Regions from separate parts of the Aeribacillus sp. FSL k6-2211 genome, predicted to be linked through region 2. Evidence: riboswitches for the same ligand, from Rfam matches in the RefSeq annotation. Region 2 holds a riboswitch; the other holds the start of a gene.
The links. A riboswitch is a leader RNA that binds a small molecule or an ion and turns the genes downstream of it on or off. The one in region 2 is predicted to bind cobalamin.

Region 1: another riboswitch for cobalamin. It lies ahead of metE (5-methyltetrahydropteroyltriglutamate--homocysteine S-methyltransferase); the one in region 2 lies ahead of NSU19_RS15170 (ribonucleoside-diphosphate reductase subunit alpha).

The regions. Positions count from the first base shown of each region.
Region 1 is NZ_CP150190.1:3,971,128-3,976,662, reverse strand. Features, by position in the region: gene metE (5-methyltetrahydropteroyltriglutamate--homocysteine S-methyltransferase) at 1-1,568, opposite strand, end outside; cobalamin riboswitch at 1,719-1,918, opposite strand; gene NSU19_RS19075 (BCCT family transporter) at 2,105-3,691, opposite strand; gene nfsA (oxygen-insensitive NADPH nitroreductase) at 3,954-4,703, shown strand; gene qoxA (cytochrome aa3 quinol oxidase subunit II) at 5,170-5,535, shown strand, end outside.
Region 2 is NZ_CP150190.1:3,140,844-3,146,378, forward strand. Features, by position in the region: gene NSU19_RS15145 (N-6 DNA methylase) at 1-295, opposite strand, end outside; gene NSU19_RS15150 (TnpV protein) at 223-513, opposite strand; gene NSU19_RS15155 (DUF4856 domain-containing protein) at 527-940, opposite strand; partial or broken gene NSU19_RS15160 (IS256 family transposase) at 973-2,103, shown strand; gene NSU19_RS15165 (Hsp20/alpha crystallin family protein) at 2,765-3,205, shown strand; cobalamin riboswitch at 3,339-3,518, shown strand; gene NSU19_RS15170 (ribonucleoside-diphosphate reductase subunit alpha) at 3,654-5,535, shown strand, end outside.

The DNA of each region.
Region 1 (5,535 bases), 830 kb from region 2:
ATGATCGGCGGTCTGACGCAGCGTGAACCGTAAGATTGCACCCAGCCGTTTTTGGTAACAGCAATTCCTTTTAGTTTTTCTCCGAAATATTCCACCATGTCCGTTCGTTCAAATTCCCCGTGGACCAATACATCAAGTTCAAGCTGTTCCTGAATATCAATCCATTTTTTGATTTCATCTTTGATAATAGACTCATATTGCTCGTTTGTGTATTCGCCTTTCCGCCATTTTAAACGGGTTTGGCGGATTTCTTTCGTTTGCGGAAAGCTGCCGATCGTTGTTGTCGGTAGAATTGGCAAGTTCCATCTATTTTTATGCAGCTTGCGCCGAACAGAAAAGTCCACACGGTTCGTCGGGTAGGATTCAATCTTGGCGGCTGCCTCTTGCACGTTTCGGTTTGTCCGAAAATCAGAATTCATAAATTGCGTGTAATAACGGTCATCGTATCGTAAATCGCTTATACTTAATTCACCTTTTGCATATTGTGTCAGCTGATGGACTTCACTTAATTTTTCGTCTGCAAAGGAGAGAGCATTTTTTAAAATTTCCGGCAATTCGTGTTCATTTTTTACGGTAACCGGCACATGGAGCAAGCTGCAGGAAGGTTGAATGATCAATCGATCAACATCAACATGCTGAGCGAGAAAATCAATTTTGCTTGCTTTTTCTTCTAATGATGCCCTCCATATGTTGCGGCCGCTGATTAAACCGGCAGCCAATATTTTGTCTTTTGGAAACCCGAATTTTTGGATGTTTGCACTGTTGGCTCCCCCATCATGTACAAAATCAAGACCGATAGCAGCAACAGGCAATGAAACGATATGTTGATAGTGAGAAAGACTTTCAAAATAAGTTTGCAACAGTATGTTCAAAGATGGATTCGCTTCGTGAAAAGCTTCATACACTTCTTTAAACAACGGAATCAATGACTCATCAATTTCCTGAACGAGAACAGGCTCATCGATTTGCACCCACTTTGCGCCTGCTTGATGCAACTCTGTCAACAATTGAATATAAACTGGGATGAAAGCAGATAAATGCTTATAAAAATCTCGTTTTTCATATTTTTTCGCCAGCATTAAAAAAGTAATCGGCCCTAAAACAACAGGTTTTGTCTCAATATTTAGTTCGTCTTTTGCTTCATTGTAAAGCTTGAGCAGACGGTTTTCCAAAAAAGCAGGCGGCTTATTTTCCAGTTCCGGAACGATATAATGATAATTTGTATCAAACCATTTTGTCATTTCTAAAGCCTCGGCTTCTTCGGATCCCCTTGCCATTGCGAAATATGTTTTGATGGAACGGGGATCCATATGCTGGAACCTCGAAGGAATATATCCAAACATGAAAGCAGTATCGAGAACGTGGTCATAAAACGAAAAATCTCCTATGGGAATCAGCTCAATTCCGCTTTCATGCTGTTTCTTTAAGTTGGAAAGACGGATCTTTTTCAACGTTTCCAGTAAGCTGCTTTCAGAAATGTCTCCATTCCAAAATAATTCCAAAGCTTTTTTCCATTCCCGGCGTTCGCCAATTCGCGGATAGCCAAGATTTGAACTAATGGCTGCCATTACGAAAACCTCCCATTTGATTTTTGCTCAACACAATAAAAAAGCCCTCTTTACGCTAATAAAAGAGGGACTGGATATCCTAGCTCGTGTTGAGGCACCCAAATGGTTTCAACATGAACATGGCTTCTCACTCCTCCCTATGACGCGTAGGTCGTAGTGCATACAACAGGCAGGTCTCCTGACTTAGGTTCAACGCTTTTGATCTCCTTCCCATTTCTCTGGCAGAAACAGTGGCTGATGATCAAAAGCTCCCCATCACAGTGGCGCGACCGTGTTGGAATTTCACCAAACTTCCCTTTTAAGCGCATATTGCGGCTGCAATATGACGCACCTGTTGCTGGTACACATATGAAACTATAATTATCAGAATAGAGGATTTTTTTTTATTTTTCAACACCACATTTGCAATTAAAAAGAAAAATTTTTTAGGAAAGTAGATGGCTTGCGATTTCTTCCGCTTTACATGACAAAAACCCGCCAGAACATAAAGGTTTTCTGCGGGTCTTTACAGCGGTTGGGATTTTTCCGGAAAACAGTTATTTCGAGAGAAGGTTTCTTTTCACGCCTTTCTTTTTAGGATACATTTTAAATAATTGAGATTTACTGGAATAAAAATCTTGGTTTGCCGCTTTGATAAAAGAACCGGCTAAAAGGACAAAAATAAACAACAAAGGGAAACCGCCAATAATGCTAACAGTCTGCAATGTGGACAATCCGCCGAGGTACATTAAAATAAGCGGCAAAACGGAAAGAGCAAAAGCCCAAAATAAACGGTTCCATCGCAAAGGTTCATCGGCAACTTCTTTTTGGACAACAGATGCTAAAATATAAGAGCTTGAATCAAACGTTGTTGCTAAAAAGATCACGGCAAGCACAGTAAATACGGCAATCACAATGTTGCTTAACGGCAATTGTTTCAATATTCCGATAATGGCTGCTGATCCGCCATGTTCATCTAATGTAGCTGTTACATGGTATTGGCCTGTCAGTTCTAAAAATAATCCAAAGTTTCCTAAAATCCCAAAAAAGAGAATGCAGCCGAGCGTTCCATATACTACTGTTCCGAGCGTCATTTCGCGGACAGTGCGTCCTTTTGAAATTTTAGCGACGAACAAGCCGACAAATGGAGCGTACACGAGCCACCAAGCCCAATAAAATACCGTCCATGATTCCGGAAAGCCTGTTCGTTCAAACGGTCCTAAACTGTTAAAAGGTTCAGTCCATAAAGACATCCGCATGTAATGATCAAGCATGATGCCGATGCTGTTGACGGCCGTTTCCGCCAGAAAGACGGTCGGGCCGGCAAGGAAGACAAACACCAACAATAATACGGCAAGCCATAGGTTGATGTCGCTCAAAATTTTAATGCCTTTCCGCAAACCGGAGTAAGCGCTTGCTGCGAAGATCAATGTACAAATAAGCAAAACCACTGTTTGGAGTGTCATCGAAGGTTCGATGCCGGAAAGTTCATGAATTCCTTCTGTAATGAGCGGCGTCCCTAAAGCGAGTGTCGTTCCAGCTCCGCCCAGCAAACCAAACATAAACAAGACATCAATGATTTTGCCTATTGGTCCATCTGCTTTTTTGCCAATGAGAGGCCGGCACGCTTCGCTTACTTTTAACACCGGTTTTTTCTTTACATAATAGAAATAGCTGATTGGCAGGGCAGGGAGGCAATAGATGGCCCATGCCGTCGGTCCCCAATGAAAAATTCCATATGCGGCCGCCCATTCAACGGCTTCTTTTGATCTAGGTTCGATGCCAAATGGAGGTCCCGTATAGTAGTAAGCCCATTCAATCGTTCCCCAATAAAGAACACTTGATCCAATTCCAGCGCAAAAAAGCATAGCTGCCCAAGATAATGTCGGAAACTCAGCCTTTTCTAAAGGATCCCCCAGTTTGATTTTTCCGTATCGGCTAAAAGAAACATAAAGAATAAAAATCAATACTGCTGCACCCATGATTAAATACAATATTCCAAATTTTTGTGTTAAAAAGCTGCTGGCAGCTAATACAATGGCTTCGCCTTGTTCAGGGAATACTGCTAATGGAGCGGCTACAATTAACAGCAAAAGCAGCGCCCCGATAAAGGTCGGCCAATCCATAATGTTTCGATTCTTCATCAAATCCCCCTTTAAAAAAGATTACATTTTATTATATCTTTAAACAAAATTGATAGAAAGTTTAATTTTTCAGATTAATTTGTCGTAATAAGCTTTTTTATTCAATTTATTTTATTTTTTATAAGAAATCCTTATAAATGCTCTCGATTACGGCCAAATCCTTACGTTTCACATTTTGCTTGGCCGAAAAACAAAATCGATGAAATGGGCGTCTAAAAAAGTTAAACTTTGAGAAAAGAATATAAAAGAAAGGATGATGATGATGAATAAAGTGATCGAAACCATTTTAAACCATCGATCCGTTCGAAAATTTGAAGATCGGCCGCTTACGGATGAACAAATACGCTTAATTGTGGAATGTGCCCAATCGGCCTCGACTTCAAGTTACATACAAGCTTACTCAATCATTGGGGTGAAAAATCCGGAAACGAAAAAAAAACTTGCGGAACTGGCGGGGAACCAAGACTATGTGGAAAAAAGCGGCCATTTATTTGTTTTTTGCGCAGATCTGCACCGGCACGAACTAATAGGCGAAATGGAAGATAAAGACGTGACGGTATCCTTGGAAAGCACAGAAAAATTTATGGTTGCGCTTATTGATGCGGCATTGGCCGCGCAAAATGCTGCATTAGCCGCTGAGTCCATGGGGCTTGGCATTTGTTATATTGGCGGAATTCGCAACAATTTAGAGGATGTTTCGGCGCTGCTAAAAGTTCCTGATCGGGTCATCCCGCTTTTTGCCATAACGGTCGGCTATCCGGCCGTTGATACCGGAAAAAAACCCCGATTGCCTTTACATCATGTTTATCATGAGGAAGAATATGAGCAAAACGAAGAAATATATAAACAGGGGCTTCTTGAATATAATCAAATAGTATCCAAATATTATGAAAAACGTACAAATGGTGTCCGCAAAGATACTTGGACAGGGCAAATGGCTCGCGCTCTTTCAAATCCGGTGAGAATGTATATGAAACAATTTGTGGAAAGAAAAGGCTATAACTTAAAATAATATGAACAGTTTCTTGCCAAGTTGTCTCTGTTGCGGTATGGACAAATTGTTTGATGAAATAAATGGAAATCAATTTTGGGAACATGGAAACAATGAGATTATCCGCTTTTGTTAAAAATGGATAGATTTAGAAATTAGCTGATTTTCCGATCGTATAGTATGTAGAAAACAAAAAGACCGATGTGTGCGAATAGAAAAACCGGGCGTTGATGTTTTTCGCCCGGTTTTTCTTATGCGTCTATTAGCAATAGAGGCAATCATTCCTTTCGATTCACATGATTTCCTGTTTTGTGTCGGATTGATGGCGATTTTTTTACAAAATTTTAATCTTTTATTGACTGTTTATTGAATTCAAGTTTTTTTACATAAATTTGTGATAAAGTTCACTTACAACAGATGATTTTTGTTTCAAAGTGAATGGTTGACGTTTTTTGGCACATTTTTGAAAATCCTAGGGGGGATCACAATGCCGGCCAAACCAAGTTGGCTGAAGTTGGTTATGAAAGTTTTGCCATTATCCGTTTTGCTCCTGCTATCAGGATGCAGCGAACGGTTTGTCTTATTAAATCCAAAGGGGCCGGTAGCGGCTGTTCAAAAAGATTTAATCCTTTGGTCTGTTGGATTTATGCTTTTGATTATTGTCGTCATTTTTTCATTGTTTGCGATTATTTTGTGGAAATACAGGGAAAGACCTGACAATATGGATTATGAACCGCCCGAACAGCATGGGAATACAGTGCTTGAAATTGTTTGGACGGCGATTCCTGTGTTGATTGTCATTGCTTTGGCGATACCAACGGTTAAGGCGACTTTTGAGCTTGAAAAACCGCCG
Region 2 (5,535 bases):
TCTTCAAAGTCTTAATAGCTTCTATATTCCAATTAAATTTGGTTTTAGGACCTGCAGCACCTAATTCATTATTGGTAATGTGAAAATTTTTAGAAATAGAAACAGCAGTGGCATTTTGTTCCACTGCTGTTTTATTGATTTCTTTTTCCGTAATAGAAAAAGCAGTGGGATTTTCCTCCACTGCTACTGGGAATAAACTCAATTGTTCTTCTTCTTTTTCATCTATACGTAAATCATTTCCCGTAAGATGACTTCTTCTGCCATCGCCCGGATATTGTTCACTTCTTGGATCCATTTCATCTGATCTTCGGCTTTGAGTTCCTCTGTCACTCCGTATTGTTCCATCAACTTTTTCGTCATTATTTCCATTCGCTTGTTCGCTTGCTCGTTGATGTCGACTAGATGTTGATGAAGCTGACCTTGAATCGATAGACTCTCGTAGAGTATCATGTTGTTTTCCATCAGATGTTTTCTCCTTAGGCTGCCATACTTTCCTATCGGCTTTTCGTTCATTGTTAACTCCAAGTTAGGAATTAGATATTCCCCCTCTCCCTCTAAGCGATAAGTCCCGCCCTCTTTCTCGAAACTCGATTCCTTCACTACTGGAGTGTATATCCCGTTCTCCACGTAATATTCCTTTTCTCCCAGAGTCACTTTTTTCATTTTCTTCATTACCCCTCTCTTTAATATGCCTTTTAGAGGCTTCATTTTCGCTTCTAAGCCGTTCTTTTTCTGTGCTTGTATTATAACTTGCGGCAACATTTTCCCGCAAGCTTTTATTTGTTCTTTCTAGGGACTGTTTTTCAAATTCTTGAATCTTAGTTGAAATGTTGGTGTAATTACTCATGGTTTCAGCAACTAATAGATGATGTATAAAATTTTGTGTAAAGTATTTTGCTAGACCAAAAGAAAAAAGGTAGGGTATCTCTGATTTGACCAACAACACATTCCAGAGAAAGGAGAACCCTACCTATGTCTAAAAGTATATCGAATGTAGACTGGGTCAATCAACTGGAAAGTGCGATTCGCCAATTAGAACTCATCATGCGTGAAGAAATAAAACATTTCCTCGAAATGGAACAGGCTGGAACGTCGAATATGAGAAACGGTTACTATCAACGAAATCTAGATACGCAATATGGCCGGATTGAAGGTCTTTTGGTCCCAAGAGACTGAAACGGGGAATTCAAACGCAGCTGTTTGCCCCTTACCAACGTCATACCGGCTGGCTCGGAGAAGCTGTCATCAAGATGTATCAAAGTGGCATGAGTACGCGGGAGATTGGCAAGTTTATTGAACGAATTTTTGGAATGCTTATTCTCCTGCAACGATCAGTCGTATGACCGATGTCGTGAAGGAATACATCGAGAAATGGCACACTCGTCCTCTACATAAGCGTTATTCCGTCTTATATTTGGATGGGTTGTACGTAAAACTTCGTCGAGATACGGTAGAAAAAGAGGTCATGTATGTGTTGTTAGGTGTAAACGAAGAAGGATATCGGGAAATTCTTGATTTTTTCGTAGGAGGAAAGGAAAGCGCCTATGGATGGCAGGAGATTCTCCAACAACTATATAACAGAGGCGTAAAGGAAGTGCTTCTGAGCGTATTCGATGAACTAACGGGGCTGGAAGAAGCCTTTAAAGCTATTTATCCGAAAGCCGATGTGCAGCGTTGTGTCGTTCACAAAGTCCGTAACACACTCAGTCGTGTACGGAAAAAAGACCAATTCGAAATGGTGGAAGATTTGAAACTCATTTATCGATCTCCGAATAAAAAAATTGCACTGGAGATGTTTCACCAGTTTGAGTCAAAATGGTCGAGCAAGTATCCGAGAGTGCAATCGTGGGGAAATGAGTTGGATGTCCTTCTTACCTTTATGAATGATCCAAGCAGTATCCGACCAATGCCATCGAACGAACGATCAAGGAGATTCGGAAACGTCTAAAGCCGATGAACAGTTTGAGCAGTTTAGAAGCCGCGGAAAAAGTCATGTATTTGACCATCCAAGACTTTAATGAGAAATGGGCAGGGCGAAAGTTGCGAGGATTTTCCGAAACTCATGAAGCCCTCCAGCGAATGTTTGAAGAACGTTATGATTAACCAAATAATGTAAATTGATGATGGGATCTCCCTTTCCACACAGGAGACTGAATATTCAGTCTCCTGTGTGGAAGAAACAGGCCCTCTCTATTCTAAATCCATTTCAGAGATGCCCTATCTATCTTACATTACACAAAATTCTTGACAGTACCATCATTACTTACTTCAATTTCTGGGTGAATGTATTTTGGAAAAATTGTTGTAGATAATACAATGAATCCTTCCGGAATATTTTTCACAAATACAACTAAATAATTATCATCTACTCTAATTATTTTTGTTTTAAGTTTTTTACCACTATCAGTAACATATGCAACAAAGAATAATTTTTAAATTTATAAAGTTGTCCAACAGCAGTTTTCAATCATTGTGAATTTATCCAGCTTGATCTGTTAATTCCCAGCATGGCTGCAATTAAGCAGCTTACTTAATTTTCTTCGTATGTAAACTCTTGTCTAATAACAACAATATGCTGTCCATTCGTTCACCAAGTTTTGCTAGGTTGTGCTTTTAAAAGCAACAAACACGAAACGATTTGGATGCAGCGGACTTATTTATATTTTTATGATTAAAAACAGTAATTTAAACTTTGCTATATGTATATTTCTCTTCTCAACACAAATAATATTTTCTGTAAAAAAATCAAAGGAGGAACAATCATATGGCTCTCATTCCTTACGATCCTTTTTCTGAGATCAACCAATTTAGACGAAACATGAATCGCGTTTTTTCTGAAAGCTTCCCGCATTTTTTTGAAAACTTTGAGACTATGAATACCCCCCGGCTTGATATTCATGAAACTGCTAATGAAGTAATTGTTACTTGTGATTTGCCCGGCCTTGAAAAAAAGGAAGACGTTGACATTCATCTTGATCGCAACGTTCTTACGATCAGCGGCACAATTCAAAGAAGCAAAGAAGTAAAGGAAGAAGAAATGCATAGACGCGAACGGTTTGTAGGGCGGTTTCACCGCGCTGTTGCATTGCCGGCAAATGTAAAAGAAGAAGAAGTGAGCGCGACATATAAAAATGGCGTTTTGGAAATCCGTATTCCAAAACAAACCGAAAACAACAAAAAGAAAATTGATATTCAGTTTCATTAATTGTTTCGTGAGGTTGCAAAATTTCAATCAGCCTCACTTTTTTATTGCAATTTTCGCCAAGTACGATTATGATGAATATATAACATCAAAAATCTATATATTGTGTAATCAAAAACAATTAAATACTATATATTGAAAACCTAACGACAAAGGTGCTGTTTTCAGCTTAAAAGGGAATCCGGTGAGAATCCGGAACTGTCCCCGCAACTGTGAGTGCTACGAAATGAATAATCCACTGTACGTTTCGTATGGGAAGGATTCAAAGTAGGATGAAGCACGAGTCAGGAGACCTGCCTTTGTCCGAACGTTTCTAATTCTTCGGGGGTTGGGAAGATGAAACGATGGTTTGAATGGAGTAGTTTCGCCTTGTAAACTGCCTCCTTTTTAATCATCGTTTGATCCGCTCAGCTTCCTGAGCGGTTTTTTATTTTGATAAGGAGGATGTTTGATGAATATTACGAAAGCATTAAATCTATACGAGGTTTTTCAAAATCATTTTAACAGGAGCGATTTGGAACTTTATCTAAGGCAGCTTGAAGAAAAGTTTCCGTCCCTTTCCTTTCATGAATACAGCGAAAGAGTGCTGACAACCTTACAATACCAGCAGATTGATGATCTTGAAAAATTTACAAACCTGCTGATTATTGAAGCTTTAGCAAACATTTCGGAAAGTGAGCCGGATTGGACTTTTTTAGCTGCACACGTATTTCTTGAAAAAATTTACCATGAAGCGAGCCAAAACAGAAATTACAACCAACCGGGCTACGGCGATTTTTATTTGTTAATCGAAACATTAACCGATCTTGGAATCTACAGCCCTCTTTTGCTAGAGCATTATTCAAAAGAGGAAATTATGGAGCTGGGAAATGCCATTGATCCTGAGAAGGACAAGCTGTTTACATACATCGGATTAAGGACCCTTTACGACCGGTATTTAGCTAAAGATTTTCATAAACGAACATTTGAGCTTCCACAGGAACGTTTTATGATCATCGCTATGACGTTAATGATGAAAGAGCATCCATCCAAACGTTTGCATCTTGTAAAGGAAGCGTATTGGGCATTGAGCCATTTATATATGACGGTTGCAACACCGACATTGGCTAATGCAGGAAAATCAGTCGGTCAGCTTTCAAGCTGCTTTATTGATACGGTAGACGACAGCCTTCAAGGCATTTATGATTCGAACACTGATATTGCCAATGTTTCTAAAAGCGGCGGAGGCATTGGAGTGTATTTGGGGAAAATCAGAAGCCGCGGAAGCGATATCCGGGGGTTCAAAGGAGTTTCATCAGGTGTCATTCCTTGGATGAAGCAATTAAATAATACGGCGGTGAGCGTCGACCAGCTCGGCCAAAGAAAAGGAGCAATTGCCGTTTATTTGGATGTTTGGCATAAAGATATTTTCGCTTTCCTTGATGCAAAATTAAATAACGGAGATGAACGGCTGCGCACCCATGATTTATTTACAGGTGTATGCATTCCTGATCTATTTATGGAACAAGTTGAAAAGCGCGGAGACTGGTATTTGTTCGATCCCCACGAAGTTCGCAAAGTCATGGGATTCAATCTGGAAGATTTTTATGATGAAGAAAAAGGTAACGGCAGCTTTCGGGAAAAATATTTTGAGTGTGTGAATCATCCATCCTTATCTAAAGAAAAAGTGCCTGCGATTGAAATAATGAAACGGATTATGATCAGCCAGCTTGAAACGGGAACGCCTTTTATGTTTTATCGTGATGAAGTGAATCGGAAAAACGCAAACAAGCATGCCGGCATGATTTATTGCAGCAATTTATGCACAGAGATTGCGCAAAATCAAAGCTCAACAACTGTTGAAGAACAATATGTCGAAGATGGAAAAATTGTCATTGTGAAAAAGCCCGGCGATTTCGTCGTCTGCAACCTTTCTTCCATCAATTTGGCACGGGCTGTCACTGATAATGTTCTGGAACGATTAATCCCTATTCAAGTGCGGATGCTGGACAACGTCATCGATTTAAACAGCATTCCGGTATTACAGGCGAAGCTTACAAATGAAAAATACCGTGCAATCGGTCTTGGAACGTTTGGCATGCATCATTTATTTGCACTAAAGGAAATTGCATGGGAAAGTAACGAGGCAGTCCAATTTGTCGATCAATTATATGAAAAAATTGCGTATTTAACCATTCAGTCGAGTATGGAGCTCGCAAAAGAAAAAGGCGCATACCCTCTCTTTAAAGGCTCGGAGTGGGATACGGGCCGATATTTTGAGATCCGCGGTTATACGTCAAAAAAATGGCAGGAATTAAAGGAAAAGGTGCAGACTTTTGGCATCCGCAACAGCT